DNA from 2 places in the Methylocystis borbori genome. Region 2 is predicted to be linked to the other one. Evidence: riboswitches for the same ligand, from Rfam matches in the RefSeq annotation. Region 2 holds a riboswitch; the other holds the start of a gene.

Region 1 (8,095 bases), on a different contig from region 2:
TCGATCGCTTGCGCCTCTTCGCGCAAATCGCGGGTGATCTGCATCGAACAAAATTTCGGGCCGCACATCGAGCAGAAATGCGCGAGTTTATGCGCCTCCTTGGGCATGGTTTGGTCGTGGAATTCGCGCGCCGTGTCGGGATCGAGTCCGATGTCGAACTGGTCGTTCCAGCGAAAATCGAAACGCGCGCGGCTCATGGCGTCGTCGCGCTCGCGCGCCGCCGGATGGCCCTTGGCGAGGTCGGCGGCGTGGGCGGCGATGCGATAAGTGATGACGCCGGTCTTCACGTCGTCGCGATCCGGCAGGCCCAGATGCTCCTTGGGCGTGACGTAGCAGAGCATCGCCGTGCCGAACCAGCCGATCATCGCCGCGCCAATGCCCGACGTAATGTGGTCGTAGCCCGGCGCGATGTCGGTGACGAGCGGCCCGAGCGTGTAGAAAGGCGCCTCGCCGCAGGCCTTAAGCTGCTTCTCCATATTGGCCTTGATCTTATGCATCGGCACATGGCCGGGGCCTTCGATCATGACCTGGCAACCCTTGTCCCAGGCGATTTTCGTCAATTCGCCAAGCGTCTCCAATTCGGCGAATTGCGCTGCGTCATTGGCGTCGGCGTTGGAGCCGGGACGCAATCCGTCGCCCAATGAGAAGGACACATCGTAGCGGCGCATGATGTCGCAGATTTCGTCGAAGCGTTCGTAAAGAAAGCTCTCCTTGTGCTTCGAGAGGCACCAGCGCGCCATGATCGAGCCGCCGCGCGAGACGATGCCGGTGACGCGGCTCGCGGTGAGCGGCACATAGGCGAGGCGCACGCCGGCATGGATGGTGAAATAATCGACCCCCTGCTCCGCCTGTTCGATCAGCGTGTCCTTGAACACTTCCCAATCGAGCTTCAAGGCGTCGCCGCCGACCTTTTCGAGCGCCTGATAGATCGGCACCGTGCCGATCGGAACCGGCGCGTTACGGATGATCCAGTCGCGGATATTGTGGATGTTGCGGCCGGTCGAGAGGTCCATCACCGTATCGGCGCCCCAGCGGATCGCCCAAACCATTTTCTCGACTTCCTCAGCAACGGAGGAAGTGACGGCGGAATTGCCGATATTGGCGTTGACCTTGACGAGGAAATTGCGGCCGATGACGACCGGCTCCAATTCCGGGTGATTGACGTTGGCGGGGATGATGGCGCGTCCGCGCGCGATCTCATCGCGCACGAATTCAGCCGTCACGAATTCGGGGATAGAGGCGCCGAAACTCTCGCCGTCGGCGATGCGCGCTTTCGCAGCGTCAAAAGCGCGCTCGCGACAAAGATTCTCGCGATGCGCGACATAGATCATCTCTTCGGTGATGACGCCCGCGCGCGCGAATTCGAGCTGCGTGACGGGCGCTGTCCCGGCGGCGCGATAGAGCTGGCGCTCGGCCGGACATGGCGGCACGAGGCGATCGCCTTCCACGAAGCCATTGTCCTCAGGCTTGACCGCGCGCCCCTGATAGCTCTCGAGCCCGGTCCGGGCCGCGAGCCAGGGCCGCGCCGCCGGCAATCCGGCGGACAGATCGGGCGTGAAGGATTCGCAGCTATAGGGGCCGGAGGGATCGTAGACGCGCAGCGGCGGCTCGCCGGAAGACGCATCGAGCGCGATCTCGCGATAGGGAACACGGATGTCGTCGCGCCCCTGCGGAGCCGAATAGATTTTGCGCGACGCGCCGATCGGGCCGGTGGTGACGCTCGCAGGCAGGCGCTTGTCGTGAATATTCATGATCGCGCTCCTTCATCTCGCTCCTTCAAGGGAAGCGGACGCGGGGTTGAAGCGGCGATGCGGGGATGCGTTGGAAGGGCGTCGACGCCGCGCGCCGTCGCCTTTTCGCTGGCCTTCCCTCCGCCGGCATAACCCGGATCAGGTTCGACGGGTGCTTCTCAGCCGCGCTTGCGGCGCCCCTCGCCATTGGGGAGAAGCTAGCCTCTTCGCGCCGCGCTCGCAAGCGGAGCGCAAACCGTTTCTCAGCGGTCCTCATTGTGAAGATGCGCCACGCCGACGAGCTTATCGAGCGCCACGACGAAAGCGAGGCCCCTGTTAGGCTCTGTCAGTTCGGCGGCGCGGACGATCTCCTGCAAAATGGCGTCGGCCTTGTCGGCATAGACGACGGTGAGCACGATCTCCTTTTCCGGCTCGATCGCGATGCCGAAAATCTTTTCATGCTCGTTGACGCCAATGCCGCGTCCGTAAACGACCGTGCCGCCGCGCGCTCCGGCCTTAACGGAAGCTTCGAGAACCGTGTTGCCCCAACCCTTCCGCACGATGGTCACGATCAAAGAAGCGTTCAACAACATCGTCGTCACTCCTGTCGCCGCTCGGTCCAGCGGACGAGAAGCCCTAATGTCATCACCGAAACCATGGGCGCGAGCGCGATCAGCGATACGAGCCCGAGGCCCTCGACGATCATATCGCGGCCATTGGCCGAGGCGGCCGCGCCAAGCGCGAGCGCGAGAAGAAAAGTATTCGCCATCGGCCCCGTCGCGACCCCGCCCGCATCGACCGCAATCGCCACGAAATCCCTTTCGCAGAGCCACATGATGACGATGACGACCGCATAGCCGGGCGCAAGGAGATAGAGCAGCGGAATCCCATAGGCGATCCTCAACAAGCCGAGCGCGACCGACAGAGCGACGCCAATGCTGACCGTATAAAGAACGGTCGGCGCGGAAATAGAACCGGAGGAGGCTTCTTCAACCTGTTCGGCGAAAATGCGCACCGCCGGCTCGCTCCAGGTGGTGACGAAGCCAAGAAAAAGGCCGATCAGGGCGAGCAGCCCTTTATGCGGCATGGCCCCCAGCGCCTCGCCGATGGCGCGGCCGATAGGCATAAAGCCGATCTCGACGCCGACAAGGAAGAGGAAAAGCCCAGCCGCCGCAATAAGCGTTCCGATCATGATATCGACGACATTCTTGCCGGGCAGTTTCAGCAACAGCGCCTGGAACACAAGGAAGAGCGCGGCCAGGGGCAAGACGGCTTCGGCGACGCTGGCCGCGGCGACGCCGAATTCGTCGAGAAGCCTGTCGAGGCTCACCGCAGCAATATCCCGACAGCCATCATGACGAAGATCGGGCCGACGGAAGCAAATCCCAAAAGCCCGAAGCCGTCGGAGATGGCCGAACGGCCGGCGAGAACGGAGCTCAAGCCTATGGCGATCGAGATGATGACCGGCGCCGTCAATACGCCCGTCGTCACGCTGCCCGCGTCATAGGCGAGCGGGATGAACTGACCCGGCGCGAAAAAGGACATGAGGAGCATCGCGCCATAAGTGACCGTCAGCAGGACCCGCAGCGAGAAGCCCAAGACGATGCGCGCCATGGCGACCGCGGCAAAGACCGCTACGCCCAGAGCAATGGCGTAGAGAATCGTCTGGCGGGAAATCTGGTCCATGGCGCGGTTGACCTGATTGGCGAGCACGAGCACGTCGGGTTCTGCGACCGTGGTCGCAAAGCCGAAGGCGAAGGCGACCGCGACGACCAGCATGATCGATCCCTTCTCGGGCAGCGCGGCGCCGATATATCTGCCCATCGGCAGGACGCCGTAGTCGACGCCGGTGAAGAGGAGAAGCATTCCCGCGACGATGAAGACCGCGCCGATAAGGAAATCGACGAAGGCCGCCGTTGAGGCGCCGACGAGGGCGAACTGAAGCAGGCAAACGACGGCGAACAAGGGCGCGACCGCCCTCAGCACCTCGAAGAGCTTTTCTTTTAGAAGCAATAGCATAGCTTTGAATGCTAAGATTGCGTCGCGCTTGTGTCAACGAAAGCGGCTCCATCGCCTTTCTTCTCAAGAATAAGGAGGGTTGCTCTACAGTGGCGGGGGCGTCTCGCTGAAGTATGTTCGCGACTCATTCTTTCACGAACATGCTTTAGCTTCATCAATCGACGCATCTTCCTCAGCCGGACCGGCCACCGTTTCGGCGAAAAAATGCGCTAACCGCCGCGATAAGAATGACCCAAGCCAGCCTCAAAGGACTGACATCCGAGGAAGCCGCGAGGCGCCTCGCCATATATGGCCCCAATGCGCAGCCGCAGGCGCCGCCCCCTAACGTTTTCGCCATCGCGCTGCGCACGCTGAAAGAGCCGATGTTCTTTCTGCTGGCGCTGGCGGCGTTGCTTTTCTTCATATTCGGCGATCCCGGCGAAGGACTTTTCATGGTGGCGGGCGCGAGCGCCTCGATCGCCCTCGTCGTCTTTCAGGAGCTGCGCAGCGAGCGCGCGCTCGAGGCGCTGCATAGGCTCGCCGAGCCGATGGCGCATTGCATTCGCGACGGCGAAGAGCGCCGCATACCCTCGCACGAACTTACGCCCGGCGACGTCATTCTCGTCGGCGAAGGCGAACGAATCCCGGCCGACGCGCTGCTCGTCGGCGGCGACGCGCTTGTCGTCGACGAGTCGCTCCTTACGGGCGAGTCGGCGCCGGTGACAAAGACATTTGTCGGCGACGCGCGGCCCGAGGAATTTCCCGACGCCGGCGGCGAGCGCACGCCTTTTCTTTACGCCGGCGCGATGATCACGCGCGGCGCGGGCGTCGCCGAAGTGGCGCGCACCGGCGCGCGCACCGCCATGGGCCAGCTTGGCGCCTCGCTCGCGGCGATAGAAATGGAGCCCAGTCCGCTGCAGAAAAGAACCGGCGCGCTGGTCGCGACGCTCGGCGCCTTCGCGCTGGTTTTCTGCGTGCTACTCTTCGTCGCCTATGGCCTCGTCCATGGCGACTGGTTCGAGGGCGCGATCGCCGGCATCACGCTCGCCATCGGCCTGCTGCCGGAAGAATTCCCGATGGTGCTCGCGATCTTCCTCGCGCTCGGCGCCTTTCGGCTGGCGCGCCGCAATGTGCTCGTGCGCCGCTCCAGCGTCACGGAAACGCTCGGCTCCGCCTCGATCCTCTGCGTCGACAAGACGGGAACGCTGACGCAAAACCGCATGAGCATCGTCGCTTTTTCGACGAACGATGGAATGAGGCCCGTCGATGCGGCCGAAAACGACGACGCGCTCCGAAGGTTGCTGCGCGTCGCCTTGCGCGCCTCATCCGTAAACCCCGTCGATCCGATGGATCGCGCCGTGCATGCGCTGGCCGCGCGCATGGGCGTTGCGACGCAGGACGCGCCGATCGAAAGCTTTCCGCTGCGCCCCGACCTTCTCGCCTTCATTCAGTCCTGGCGCGAAACCGAAGGAATAAGCTACGCCGCCAAGGGCGCGCCGGAGGCGGTCTTCAAGCTCGCGCGCCTCTCCGAGGATGAACGCGCGCGTTACGACGCCGAAATCGACGAAATCGCGCAAGGGGGACTGCGCCTTCTCGCCGTGGCGCGCAGCGCGCCCGCAAGGGAGCCGCCGCCGCCGGAAGCCGCGCCTTTCGAATTCATCGGCCTGCTTGCCTTCGAGGATCCGCTGCGCGAGGACGCGCCCGCCGCCGTGGCGGCGGCGCGGCGGGCCGGAATCGCCGTCGCGATGATCACCGGCGACTATCCGGCGACGGCGCGCGCCATCGCGCGCGCGGCGGGGATCGACGCCGAGCCGGGCGTCCTGACCGGCGCCGAGATCGCGGCGACGCCGGTCGAAGAATTGCCGAAGAAGATTCGCGACATTCGCGTCTTCGCGCGCGTCACGCCGGCAAGCAAGCTGGCGCTTGTCGAAGCCTTCAAGGCCGACGGCCATATCGTCGCCATGACCGGCGACGGGGTCAACGACGGGCCGGCGCTCGCGGCCGCGCATATCGGCATCGCCATGGGACAGCGCGGCTCCGACGTTGCGCGAGAGGCGGCGCATATCGTGTTGCTCGACGACAGTTTCGCTTCAATCGTCGCGGGCGTCGCCCTGGGGAGGCGCATCTTCGCCAATCTGCGCCGCGCGCTCACATACGTCACCGCCATCCATGTTCCCATCGCGGGGCTGGCGCTCGCGCCAATTCTAATGGGGCTTCCGCCGCTCCTGCTGCCCGCGCATATCGTGCTGATGGAGCTCATCATCGACCCCACCTGCGCGCTGGTTTTCGAGGCGCAGCCGAACGACCCGGACGCGATGCGAAAGCCGCCGCGCCCCCGCGACCAGCCGCTGTTCGGATCGCATGATCTGGCGCTCGGCTTCGTGCAGGGATTCGTCGTCTTTCTCGCGGTCATGGCCGTCTATCTCATCGATAACGGGTTCGGCACGCCGGAGCCGCAGGCGCGCGGCCTCGCCTTCGCGACTCTCGTCGCGGGCACGCTCACCCTGGCGCTGGCCGACGCGCTGCCGCAGGGCGTTTCGCTTTTTTCCAAGGAAAATTTCGCCTTTTGGGCGGTCGCCGGCGCCGCCGCGACGATGGTCGCGGCAAGTCTTTATCTTCCGCTTCTCGCCCATCTGCTTCGTTTCGAACCGCCGTCATGGCCAAAGCTTGGCTTGGCCCTGGCGCTCGCCGCCATCGCCGGGAGCTGGTACGGCGTATGGCTTCGCCTGCTCCATCCAGCCATGAAACGGGCCTCGGCCCAGCCCGCGTGAACCGCGCGCCCATTGCTTGAATTGACGCCGTTTCTGCCGATGGTGCGCCTTCCGGCCGCATCGACTGTGGCAAGGACGCGACACGCAATGAATATTGTGCGCAAGCCAAGATAAACCCTGCCTAAATGCGGGCGATCCTGTTATTTTTTCTGTAATAATTTGGAAATGCGCGGAAGCGGCGTCGCGCGACAACGGCTTTCGTCGATGAGCAAAATGACCTGGCGCCATCTCCTGCTTCTACTGACGACGCTCGGCTTGCTTGCGCCGGGATCGTCTTTTGGCGCGGACGGCTATTTTCTCATCGGCTATGGACCGCGCCAGAAGGCGCTTGCCGGCGCGGGCGCGGCCGATCAGCGCGACGCGATGGCGCTGTCGGTCAACCCTGCCGGCATCGTCGGGCTGGAGCGCCAGTTCCAGCTCGGCCTCACCGCCATCAACGGCGACCGGGGCTATCGGACGACGGGATTTCCCCGCGTCCTGGCGCCGGGCGAGGTCCGCAGCGGACGGCCTTGGTTCGCGGTGCCCAACAGCGGCTATGTCCAGCCGATCGACGCCGTCTCGGCATGGAGCCTTTCCTCCTATGCGAACGGCGGCATCAACACCTCTTATGACTGGGGCCATTATCATCCGCCGCTCGGAGGACCGCTCGGCGGGGGTTTCGCGGGCATCGATCTGCAGCAAGGCTTTTTGAGCATCGGCTACGCCCGCCGCTTCGGCACGCCGCTCGGGCCGCTCACCATCGGCGTCGCCCCCACCATCGCGATCCAGATGATCAACATTCAGGGCTTGAGGCCCTTCTCCTCCTATTCGGCCAATCCGTGGGAAATGTCCGATATGGCCTATGACTGGTCATATGGCGGCGGGCTGCGCGCCGGCGCGCTTTGGGGCGTTGCCGATAATTTCCGCCTCGGCCTTTCGGCGTCGACGCCGATGTGGATGTCGCGTTTCGAAAAATATTCGGGTCTCATCGCCGACTACGGCCGTTTCGACATTCCGGCGCAACTGCAGGCGGGGCTGGCCTACGATATCCTGCCGAATCTCACGGTGATGCTCGACTGGCGCCATATTTTCTTTTCGGCCGTGCCGGTGCTCGGCAATCCAACCAATCCCCTTTTGCCCCGTTCGCTCGGCTCGAAGGACGGTCCGGGATTCGACTGGACGGACGTCGACTCTGGCGCGATCGGCGCCGAATGGCGCTATTCGCCGACACTGGCGCTGCGCGCAGGCTATCACTACGCCAGCAACCCCTTGCGCTGGCGCTCGGTGACGGTGAACGTCCTGTCGCCGATCATCAATCGGCACCAGGCAAGCATCGGCTTCAACTATGCGGTGACGCGCAATTCCGCCGTCGATTTCGCCTTCGTCTACGCCTTCAAGAATTCGGTTACGGGCGTCGAATGGCTGCCGGCGCAGCCGGGTCTCCCCTTCGGCGGACCTAATCCGTTCGCCACCATCACGCCATGGGTCGATGCGTTCGAAATAACCTTGGGATATAATTACAAATGGGACGCAGGGGATAATTCCTGGCTCCCCACGCGTTTTTAAATCTTTCGGGCTTCCCCGACGGCCGTCGCATGAGCGGCCCGCCTGGCGCGC
Region 2 (10,584 bases):
TGTCCTCCGCCGACGCGACGCTGGCGAAGCTTTAAGACGCGGTCAGCGCCGCGACGCCCGGCAGCGTCTTGCCCTCGAGCCATTCGAGGAAAGCCCCGCCCGCCGTCGAGACATAGGAAAATTCCTGCGCGGCATGCGCCTGATTGAGCGCCGCGACCGTATCGCCGCCGCCGGCGATGGAGACGAGCTTGCCTTCGACGGTGAGCCGCGCCGCCGTCTGCGCGACGGCGTTGGTGCCCTCGTCGAAGGGCGGCAGTTCGAAGGCGCCGAAGGGCCCGTTCCACAAAAGCGTCTTGGTTTTCGCAAGCAGCGATTCGACATGGGCGATGGTCTTCGGCCCCACGTCGAGGATCATGTCGCTTTCGCCGACGTGATCGACGGAGACGATATGCGAAGGCGCATGCGCCTCGAATTTCTGCGCGACCGTGGCGTCGACCGGCAGCACGATAACGCAGCCCGTCTTTTCCGCCTTCGCCAGAATCTCGCGCGCCTTGCCCGCAAGATCATGCTCGCAGAGCGATTTGCCGACGCTCTTGCCCTGCGCGGCAAGAAAAGTATTGGCCATGCCGCCGCCGATGACGAGAGAATCGACCTTCTCGACGAGATTGCCGAGGAGTTCGAGCTTCGTCGACACTTTCGCGCCGCCGACGATCGCCATCACCGGACGTTCGGGCTCGGCGAGCGCCTGGGCGAGCGCTTTCAGCTCCGCCTGCATGGCGCGGCCGGCGTAGGTCGGGAGCTTGTGCGCAATCCCTTCCGTCGAGGCGTGAGCGCGATGCGCCGCCGAAAAAGCGTCATTGACGAAAATGTCGCCGTTTTTCGCGAGCTCTTCGGCAAAGGCGGGATCGTTCTTCTCCTCGCCCTTATGGAAGCGGGTGTTTTCGAGAAGCGCGACGTCGCCGTCCTTCAGCGCCGCGACGACGGAAGCAGCCGCGTCGCCGACGCAATCCTCGGCGAAGGCGATCTTGCGCTTCAGATGATGTTCGAGCGCGGGAATGACCTGGCGCAGCGACTCCTCTTCCACGCGCGCTCCCTTGGGCCGGCCGAAATGCGAAAGCAGGATGACCTTGCCGCCCTTGCGGGCGATCTCGTTGATCGTCGGCAGGGCGCGTTCGATGCGCGTCGCGTCGGTGACCCGACCCCCTTCGGTCGGCACATTGAGATCGACGCGCAGCAGGACTCTTTTGCCCTTCACGTCGGCGTCGTCGAGGGTGCGGAAGGAGGTCATGTCGCCTCGCCAATGAAATGAAAGAAGGACGCGGACCGCTGCGGCCCGCGTCATGATTTAAAGCTTCAGAGAAGCTTGCCGATCACGCTCGCGACATCGACCATGCGGCCAGAAAAGCCCCATTCATTGTCATACCATGAGACGACCGACACGAAATCGCCGTCCATCACCTTAGTCTGGTCGAGATGGAAGGTGGACGACAGCGGATTGTGGTTGAAGTCGATCGAGACGAGCTTTTCTTCCGTATAGCCCAGCACGCCCTTGAGCGGCCCGTCGGCGGCGGCCTTGATCGCCGCATGGACTTCGTCCTTCGTCGTCGCGCGCTTCGCCACGAATTTGAGGTCGACGAGGGAGACATTCGGCGTCGGCACGCGGATCGCGTAGCCGTCGAGCTTGCCGTTGAGATCGGGCAGCACGAGACCCACGGCCTTGGCAGCGCCCGTCGAAGTCGGAATCATGGAAAGCGCTGCGGCGCGGGCGCGATAGAGATCTTTGTGCATCGTATCGAGCGTCGGCTGATCGCCCGTATAGGAGTGGATCGTCGTCATGATCCCCTTTTCGATCCCGATCGCCTCATGCAAAACCTTCGCGACGGGCGCGAGGCAATTGGTCGTGCAGGAGGCATTGGAGACGACGAGATGATCCTTGGTGATCTTGTCGTGATTGACGCCATAGACCACCGTAATGTCGGCATGGTCGCCGGGCGCGGAGACGAGCACGCGCTTCGCTCCGGCGTCGAGTAGCGCTTGCGCCTTGTCGCGCGCGGTGAAGAGGCCCGTGCATTCGAGCGCGATGTCGATCTTGAGCTCCTTATAGGGAAGCTCGGCGGGGTTCTTGATCGCCGTGACCTTGATCGGTCCGCGGCCGACGTCGATCGTATCGCCCGCGACTTTCACCTCATGCGGAAAGCGGCCGTGAACGGAATCATAGCGCAGCAGATGGGCGTTGGTCTCGACGGGCCCGAGATCGTTGATGGCGACGACCTCGAAGTCCGTGCGCCCGGTCTCGATGAGATAGCGCAACACATTGCGGCCGATGCGCCCAAAGCCGTTGATCGCCACTCTGACGGTCATTTAGAGAATCTCCTTGTCGCCGCTGCATACGTCGCGCGGCTGTCGCCTGCTGCGAGGCGCGGGTGTGATAGCACCTCGCGTCCCCCTGTCAAACGCGCCTGTCGTCGCATGGCTTGGGATTTGCGGGTTTCATGGTAGGAACGGAGGCGGCGCGAATCGGCCTGTGGGACCATCGCTTCCTTTCAAAACGAAAGAACGGCGCAACCGGCGATGACGCATTCAGACAAGAGCGACGAGGCGCAGGCCGAAAAGCTCGACGCCGCGATCGCCCGCCTCAAGGCGGCGCTCGATCAGTGCGAGCGCGCGGTCTCCGCGAAGCTCGAGGATGAGTTCACCAGCGCCGAACTCGAGGAGGAGCTCGCCATCATGCAGGACGACCGGGCGCGGCTGGCGCTCGACCTCGACGCGTCGCTGGCGCGGCAAAGCGCGCTGGAGAAAAGCCGCGACGAGGTGCTGAGGCGGCTTGAAACGGCGGGCGAAGGCGTCGCCGCCGCGCTCGGCGGCGCGGCCAGCGCGCTGACCCGGACCGCCCCGGGGAACGGCTAGGCATGGCCGCCGTCGTCGTCTCCATCGCCGGGCGCACCTATCGCATGTCCTGCGAGGACGGCGAGGAGACGCGCATCGAAGAGCTTGCGCGTTATGTCGAAGACAAGATCGCGTCGATGCGCGGGAACTTCGCCGAGATCGGCGAGCAACGCATCATCGTGATGGCCGCGCTCGCCATTGCGGATGAGGCAAGCGACGCCCGCGCCAAGGCGCAGACGATGGAGCGCAACGCGACGGCGCTCGGCGCGGCGCTGGAGGCCATGCGCAAGGAGAACGCCGCGCGCGTCGCGCGCGCGACCGAGGCGATCGACGACGCGGCGCGGCGGCTCGAAAAGCTCGGGGGCGAACTTCAGGCCCCGGCCGCGGCGCGCGACGACGGCCTATAGCGCATTTTCCGCCGAAGCGCACCGGGGTTCGGGCGGCTCCGCTAAACGCGGCGCGATCAGGCGTTTCGCGTCAAGCGGAAGCGGCTCAGCCGCTATTTGGTGGCGGCCCAGTCCTCCATGCTCGCATCGTGTTTGAGCTTTTCGAGCTCATCGGCCTTTTCCGACAATTGATAGTTGCGGTTCTGGGCCGCCTGCGCCTCGGCGCCGTCCTTCAAGATGGCGATCTTCATCTGCTCGGTCGCGAGCCGGTTGAGTTCGTTGATCCACTGGTTGAGATGGAGCAGGAGCTTACGCTTGCGCGCCTTTTGAATCTCATGGGAAGCGGAGCGATTTTCAGAAAGCGCGAGTTCTTCCTGGGTTTCGGCGATCTGCTCGTCGAGCTTTTTCGCTTTTTCCTCGGCCGCTGCGACTTGATCGGGCGCGCCGGCCTTGGCCTTTTCTAGCTCGGCGTCCGCCTCGGCGCGGGCCTTTTTGAGATTATCGAGGCCGTCCTGCAGCCATTTTGTCTGGATATTCAACAGCGCTTCGCGGGGGACGCCGCCGGTGTTGAAGGAATTGGGGATGGGGAAATAAGGCCCAAGCTGCGCTGCGCCCGCCGGCCCTGCCCAAAGGCCGAAAGCGAAGAGGCCGCAGAGCGCGGTCTCCATCAACGCCCGGCGCAGGCCGGCCGTTATGCGATTGGCGGTCATGATTTCTCTCCCCGATATGCGCGCCGATTTTGTTTTCGCGCGCGTTTCTTGCGGTTCTAATTGGGCCATCGCTCAATCATAGGCAAGCCCGAAGCGGCGGACCGCGCGGCGACGCTTGACGCGGGCGGCGCTTTCGCGCGAGCTTGATCGCGCCGGGGGAGCCCCGCCCGGCGGCGGCTCGCCGCCAAGGGGCTGAGAGGCCGCAGGACGCGCTTAAAAAAGGCGCCGGGCGCGGCGACCCTTCGAACCTGATCCAGTTCAGACTGGCGGAGGGACGGTGTCAGCGAAATCCATTAGAGAGCGGGCGTCATGCTCGCGCGGGTGATCGGCGCCGGCGTCGCCGGCCTTTGCGCGGCCTATGCGCTGGCGCGCGCCGGGCTCGACGTAGAGCTGGTCGAGCGCGAAGCGGCGCCGGGGCGCGGCTGCTCGCATTACGCCGGGGGCATGATCGCCCCCTGGTGCGAATTGGAGAGCGCCGAGCCGCTCGTCGCCAGGCTCGGCGAAGAGGCGCTCGACTTCTGGACGCGCGAGATCGGCGTCGCCACCGTCGCGGGCAGTCTTGTCGTCGCGCCGCCGCGCGAGCGCGCCGAACTCCCCGACTTCGCGCGGCGCACGCGCGCATATGAGACGCTCGATTCCCAAGGCGTCGCGGCGCTGGAGCCGGACCTCGCGGGGCGCTTCGATCGCGCGCTCTATTTCCCGCGTGAGGCGCATCTCGATCCGCGCGCGGCCATGGCCGAACTCGCCGCCCGCCTCGCGGCGGCGCCCAATGTCGTCCTGCGCTTCGGGCAAGACGCCGGCGATCTCGCCACCCAGGCCGACTGGACCGTGGACTGCCGGGGGCTCGCCGCGCGCGACGCGCTTTCGCATCTACGCGGCGTGAAGGGCGAAATGCTCATTTTGCGCAGCGACGAGATCACGCTTTCGCGGCCGGTGCGGATGCTGCATCCGCGCCGGCCCGCCTATGTCGTGCCGCGCGGGCGCGGACTCTTCATGGTCGGCGCCACCATGATCGAAAACGAGGAGCGCGCGCGCGTCAGCGCCCGCTCGGTCGTCGAGCTCGTCAATTCCGCCTTCGCCCTTCATCCGGCTTTCGCAGAGGCCGAGATCGTCGAAATGGGGTCGGACCTGCGCCCGGCCTTTCCCGACAATCTCCCCCGTCTTACGAAGCAGGGGCGGAGCCTCTATATCAACGGCCTCTACCGGCACGGCTTCCTGCTTGCGCCGGCCCTGGCGCGCCGCGCCATGGAAGTTATCCTTCATGACGCCTATTTCCCGGAGGTGATGGATGCTCATAAAGATCAACGGGAGTCCGCAAGAGGTGACCGCGACCACGCTGCAGACGCTGCTCGCGGAATTGGGCTATGAGGGCGAGACCATCGGGACCGCGCTCAATCAGGAATTCGTGCGCCGCCAGGACCGCGCCGAGACGCCGCTGCATGAGGGCGACGCTGTGGAAATCGTGACGCCGCGGCAGGGCGGGTGAGGCGCGCCGCCTTCCGGGAAATACGGCTTCGTGCTAGGAATAATCCATGAACGCGATAATGGACGACGCCTGCCGCGACGCAAGGCGCGAGTTCGCTGGGCCAAGAGACGAATTCAACACAATCAAATGGATGCTCGCGACAAATCTGACGCTGACGCTCCTCGTGCTCGGAAAGCTTCTCCCCCAGTGATTCGCGGATCACTTGCCGGTCGAGGCGACCAATGACCGCCGCCGATCCCCTCACGCTCTATGATAGGCCGCTGCGCTCGCGGCTGCTGCTCGGCACGGCGCGCTATCCCTCGCCCGCGATTCTCGCCGACGCCATCCGCGCCTCGGGGTGCGAAATCGTCACCGTCTCGCTGCGGCGGGAAGCCGGCGGCGCGCGGGCGGGCGAAGCCTTCTGGAGCCTGATCCGCGACATTGGCGCGCGCATATTGCCCAATACCGCCGGCTGCCGCACGGCGAAGGAGGCGATCGCCACGGCGCAAATGGCGCGCGAAGTCTTCGCGACCGACTGGATCAAGCTCGAAGTCATCGGCGAAGAGGACACGCTCCAGCCCGACGTTTTCGGCCTTGTCGAAGCCGCGCGCGCCCTCGCCGCCGAAGGCTTCAAGGTCTTCCCCTATATGACCGACGATCTCGTCGTCGCCGAAAAGCTCCTCGACGCCGGCTGCCGCGTGCTGATGCCCTGGGCGGCGCCGATCGGCTCCGGGCGCGGCGTCAATAACGCCTTCGCCCTGCGGGCGTTGCGGGCGCATTTTCCCGATACGCCGCTCGTCGTCGACGCCGGGCTCGGCAAGCCCTCGGACGCCGCGGAGGTGATGGAGATGGGCTATGACGCCGTGCTGCTGAACACCGCCGTCTCGCGCGCCGGCGATCCGGTTCTCATGGCCCGCGCCTTCGCCCTCGCCATCGAAGCGGGCCGCGCCGGCTTCCTCGCAAAGCCCATGACCCCGCGCGACATGGCGGAGCCCTCGACGCCCGTCATCGGCCGGCCCTTCGACAAACTGGCGTAAGAAGAAAACAGTCCGTGGCGGCGCTCGATCCCTTTTATCTCATCGTCGATGACGCCGCGTGGCTTGCGCGCCTGCTGCCGCTTGGCGTCAGGCTCGTTCAATTGCGCGTCAAGGACCGTCCGGAAGCCGACATCCGCGCCGAAATCCGCGCAGCGCGCGCGCTGTGCGCCGAGCATGGCGCGCAGCTCGTCGTCAACGACTATTGGCGCCTCGCGATCGAGGAAGGGTGCGATTTCGTCCATCTCGGCCAGGGCGATTTGGATGGGGCCGACATTCCCGCCTTACGCCGGGCCGGCGTCAGGTTCGGCGTTTCGACCCATGATGAGGCCGAGCTCGAACGGGCGCTGGCGCTTTCCCCCGACTATATCGCCCTCGGGCCGGTCTATCCGACCCTGCTGAAGCAAATGGCCTTCGCGCCGCAGGGCCTTGCGCGCGTCGGCGAATGGAAGGCTCGGATCGGCGACATTCCGCTCGTCGCCATCGGCGGGCTGACGCCCGAGCGCGCCGTCGCGGCGCTCGCGGCCGGCGCCGACAGCGCCTGCGTCGTCACCGACATATTGCGCAGCAATGAGCCCGAAGAACACACGCGGCGATGGCTCGCGGCGACCCGCGCCTGGCGGGAGGGCGACGGCTTTTTCGCCCCCGACTATGAGGCGGCGCGCGTCTGCCCTTCGCCCAATCACAACCCGCGGACGCGAGCCGTTTCGGCGCTCGTGCTCCATTATACGGGCCTGCCGACCGGCGAAGCGGCGCTCGCTCTCCTCTGCGACCCGCGATCGGAAGTCTCCGCCCATTATATCGTCGAGGAGGACGGGCGGGTGTTGCAGCTTGTGCCGGAGTCGCGGCGCGCCTGGCACGCCGGAAGAAGCTTCTGGGCGGGAGAGACGGAAATGAATTCGGCCTCGATCGGCATAGAAGTCGTTCATCCCGGCCATGCCGATCCGCGCCCCTATCCCGCCCCGCAGATCGCGGCGACCGCGGCGCTCGCCCGCGACATCTGCCAACGTCACGCGATACCGGCCGAACGGGTGCTGGCCCATTCCGATATCGCCCCCGGCCGCAAGCGCGACCCCGGCGAATTCTTCCCCTGGGACGAGCTGGCGCGGCTTGGGGTCGGCCTCGACCTCGCGCCGGAGGACAGTCCCGGCGCGACGACGGTTTCCTTTGGCGATGAGGGCGCGAAGGTCGCCTCGCTCCAGCGCGACCTCGCCGCCTTCGGCTATGGCGTCGAAGCGACGGGAGTCTATGACGCCCAGACCGCACAGACGGTCGAGGCCTTCCAGCGCCATTTCCGCCGCGCGCAAGTCGACGGGCGCGCCGACGGCGAGACGCGCGTCATGCTTGCAAGGCTCGTCGCGGCGGTCGGACAAAGTGTATGAAGGCGGTCGTCGTCACCGGCGCCTCGACCGGGATTGGCGAGGCCTGCGTCAACCTACTGGTTGAGCAAGACTATCTTGTTTTTGTTGCAGTGCGAAAAGAGGCCGACGCCGCAAAAATTGCTGCGCAGCATGGCGCAGCAATCTTCCCCCTGATCTTCGACGTGACGGACGCCGACGCCATCGCGGAGGCGGCGAAAATCGTCGAGGCGCGACTCGCGGGCGATGCGCTCGCCGGCCTCGTCAACAATGCCGGGATCGCGGTTCCCGGCCCGCTGCTATATCTGCCGATCGAGGATTTCCGCCGCCAGATCGAGGTCAATCTCACAGGCCAGCTTCGGGTCATTCAGGCCTTCGGGCCGCTCCTTGGCGCGGGCCCCGCGCGGAAAGGGCCGCCGGGGCGCATCGTCAATATGAGTTCGGTCGCGGGACGCTTCGCCGCGCCCTTCATGGGCGCCTATAACGCCTCGAAATTCGGCCTTGAGGGAATGTCCGACGCGCTGCGGCGGGAGCTGATGGTCTTTGGCGTCGACGTCATTTTGATCGAGCCGGGCATCATCGCGACGCCGATCTGGGACAAGGCGGAACAGGCGGAATTCGAAGGGCTGGACGGCACGGTTTATGAGGCGGCGGGGCGACGCATGTTGAAATGGCTGGTCGCCCAGGGCCGCCAAGCGCCGGGACCCGACGTCGTCGCCCGGGCCGTGTTGCGCGCCCTGACGGAGGCGAAGCCGCCCGTCCGCATTCCCGTCGTCAGCAATTATTTCGCCGATTACGCGCTCCGCAGCCTTTTGCCGACGCGGCTGATCGACTGGCTGACGGCGCGCCGGCTGGGGCTTTTGAAGGAGAATTCAGGCGGCCCAGCGGAGGACTGATCTCACGAGAAGCAAACGTAGAACGGTCTGAGGCAGGGTGATCGGGCGAAGGTCTCCTCATCCTGAGTGTCTGGCCCATAATGCGAAACCTCATCCTGAGGAGCCGCGAAGCGGCGTCTCGAAGGATGTTCCAGAGGCGGGATTCGCGGTGTTCGCACCCTTCGAGACGCGCCTTTCAGGCGCTCCTCAGGGTGAGGGAACAGATTATGAGTCAGACTCAGAGGAGCGGCCGAAGGCCGCGTCTCGAAGGACGAGGAGACCTCCCTGCGCTGCGCGCTCTGGAGCTCGCCCTCGTGCTTCGAGACGGCTCCTACGGAGCCTCCTCAGCATGAGGGCGAGGATGACTGCCCTTCACGCGATGGCCCTGCTGTCTGAGCCGCTTGACCTCGAAGCCGTTACGCGCGACCTAGAACCTGTTCCAAAACAGCCGCGACGAGAACCATGACCGACGCCGTTTTGATCGAGGCTCCCGAGACCTGCCTGCCTGACCCGGTCGCGGCCGAGCCCGCCGCCCGCCGCCGAACCTGCGCCGTGGTCGTCGGGACCGGCCCCGGCGCCGTGACCGTCGGCGGCGGCGCGCCCATCGTCGTGCAGTCTATGACCAACACCGATACGGCCGATATCGAGTCGACGGTGGCGCAGGTGACGGCGCTGGCGCAGGCGGGGTCCGAACTCGTGCGCATCACCGTCGATCGCGACGAGGCGGCAGCGGCCGTGCCGCATATTCGCGACAGGCTCGACAAGAAGGGGATCGATGTCCCGCTTGTCGGCGATTTCCATTACATCGGCCACAAGCTTCTCGCGGACCATCCCGCCTGCGGCGAGGCGCTTGCCAAATATCGCATCAATCCCGGCAATGTCGGCTTCAAGGAAAAGAAGGACCGGCAATTCGCCGCGATCGTCGAGCTTGCCGCGAAACACGGCAAGGCCGTGCGCATCGGCGCCAATTGGGGCTCGCTCGACCAGGAGCTGCTGACCCATCTCATGGACATCAACCAGGCGTCGGACCGGCCGCTCGACGCGCGCGCCGTAACGCGCGAGGCGCTCGCCCGCTCGGCGCTGCTGTCGGCGAAGCGCGCCGAAGAGATCGGCCTGCCGCGCAACCGCATCGTGATCTCGGCCAAGGTCTCCGCGGTGCAGGACCTCATCGCCGTCTATCGCATGCTCGCCGCGCGCAGCGACTATGCGCTGCATCTCGGCCTGACCGAGGCCGGCATGGGCTCGAAGGGAATCGTCGCCTCGAGCGCCGCGCTCGGCGTGCTGCTGCAGGACGGGATCGGCGACACCATCCGCGTCTCGCTGACGCCGGAGCCTGGCGGCGACCGCTCGCTCGAAGCGCGCGTCGCGCAGGAAATCCTGCAGACCATGGGCTTTCGCACTTTCGTGCCGCTCGTCGCCGCCTGCCCCGGCTGCGGCCGCACGACCTCGACGGTGTTTCAGGAGCTCGCGCGCGACATTCAGGAGCATATCCGCGCGCGCATGGCCGTCTGGCGCGGACAGTTCCCCGGCGTCGAGACGCTCAATGTCGCGGTGATGGGCTGCATCGTGAACGGGCCGGGCGAGTCGAAACATGCCGACATCGGCATTTCCCTGCCCGGCACTGGCGAGACGCCCTCGGCGCCCGTCTTCATCGACGGCAAGAAGGCGATGACGCTCAAGGGCGAAGGCATCGCCGAGGAATTCACCCGCATCGTCGACGATTACGTGCTGCGCCGTTTCGGCGGCGGCGAGAAGGGCGAAGCGGCGGAGTAAGCAAACGCCTTCGCTTTCGCGCGTGTCATGGCCAGGCTTGTCCCGACCATCCACGCAAAGAAGCGCGATGACGACGGGATGCCCGCGACAAGCGCGGGCATGACGCTTGATATCTCAAAGTTGTGCGTTTTCCGCCGACGCTTCCAGCGCCGCCGCG

What was found. A riboswitch is a leader RNA that binds a small molecule or an ion and turns the genes downstream of it on or off. The one in region 2 is predicted to bind thiamine pyrophosphate.
Region 1: it holds a riboswitch for thiamine pyrophosphate, as region 2 does, so the genes downstream of both, thiC (phosphomethylpyrimidine synthase ThiC) here and V3H18_RS15585 (FAD-dependent oxidoreductase) in region 2, are expected to answer to the same signal.

Annotation. Positions count from the first base shown of each region.
Region 1 is NZ_JAZHYN010000012.1:64,275-72,369, forward strand. It holds gene thiC (phosphomethylpyrimidine synthase ThiC) at 1-1,751, opposite strand, end outside; TPP riboswitch at 1,849-1,942, opposite strand; gene V3H18_RS06155 (P-II family nitrogen regulator) at 1,994-2,323, opposite strand; gene V3H18_RS06160 (DUF1538 domain-containing protein) at 2,329-3,060, opposite strand; gene V3H18_RS06165 (DUF1538 domain-containing protein) at 3,057-3,749, opposite strand; gene V3H18_RS06170 (cation-translocating P-type ATPase) at 3,977-6,499, shown strand; gene V3H18_RS06175 (OmpP1/FadL family transporter) at 6,704-8,044, shown strand.
Region 2 is NZ_JAZHYN010000069.1:926-11,509, forward strand. It holds gene V3H18_RS15555 (peroxiredoxin) at 1-35, shown strand, start outside; gene V3H18_RS15560 (phosphoglycerate kinase) at 32-1,228, opposite strand; gene gap (type I glyceraldehyde-3-phosphate dehydrogenase) at 1,294-2,301, opposite strand; gene V3H18_RS15570 (DUF4164 family protein) at 2,512-2,847, shown strand; gene V3H18_RS15575 (cell division protein ZapA) at 2,850-3,233, shown strand; gene V3H18_RS15580 (hypothetical protein) at 3,326-3,922, opposite strand; TPP riboswitch at 4,067-4,215, shown strand; gene V3H18_RS15585 (FAD-dependent oxidoreductase) at 4,232-5,290, shown strand; gene thiS (sulfur carrier protein ThiS) at 5,244-5,408, shown strand; gene V3H18_RS15595 (hypothetical protein) at 5,455-5,598, shown strand; gene V3H18_RS15600 (thiazole synthase) at 5,630-6,424, shown strand; gene V3H18_RS15605 (thiamine phosphate synthase) at 6,439-7,803, shown strand; gene V3H18_RS15610 (SDR family NAD(P)-dependent oxidoreductase) at 7,800-8,675, shown strand; gene ispG (flavodoxin-dependent (E)-4-hydroxy-3-methylbut-2-enyl-diphosphate synthase) at 9,117-10,427, shown strand; partial or broken gene V3H18_RS15620 (uracil-DNA glycosylase) at 10,542-10,584, opposite strand, start outside.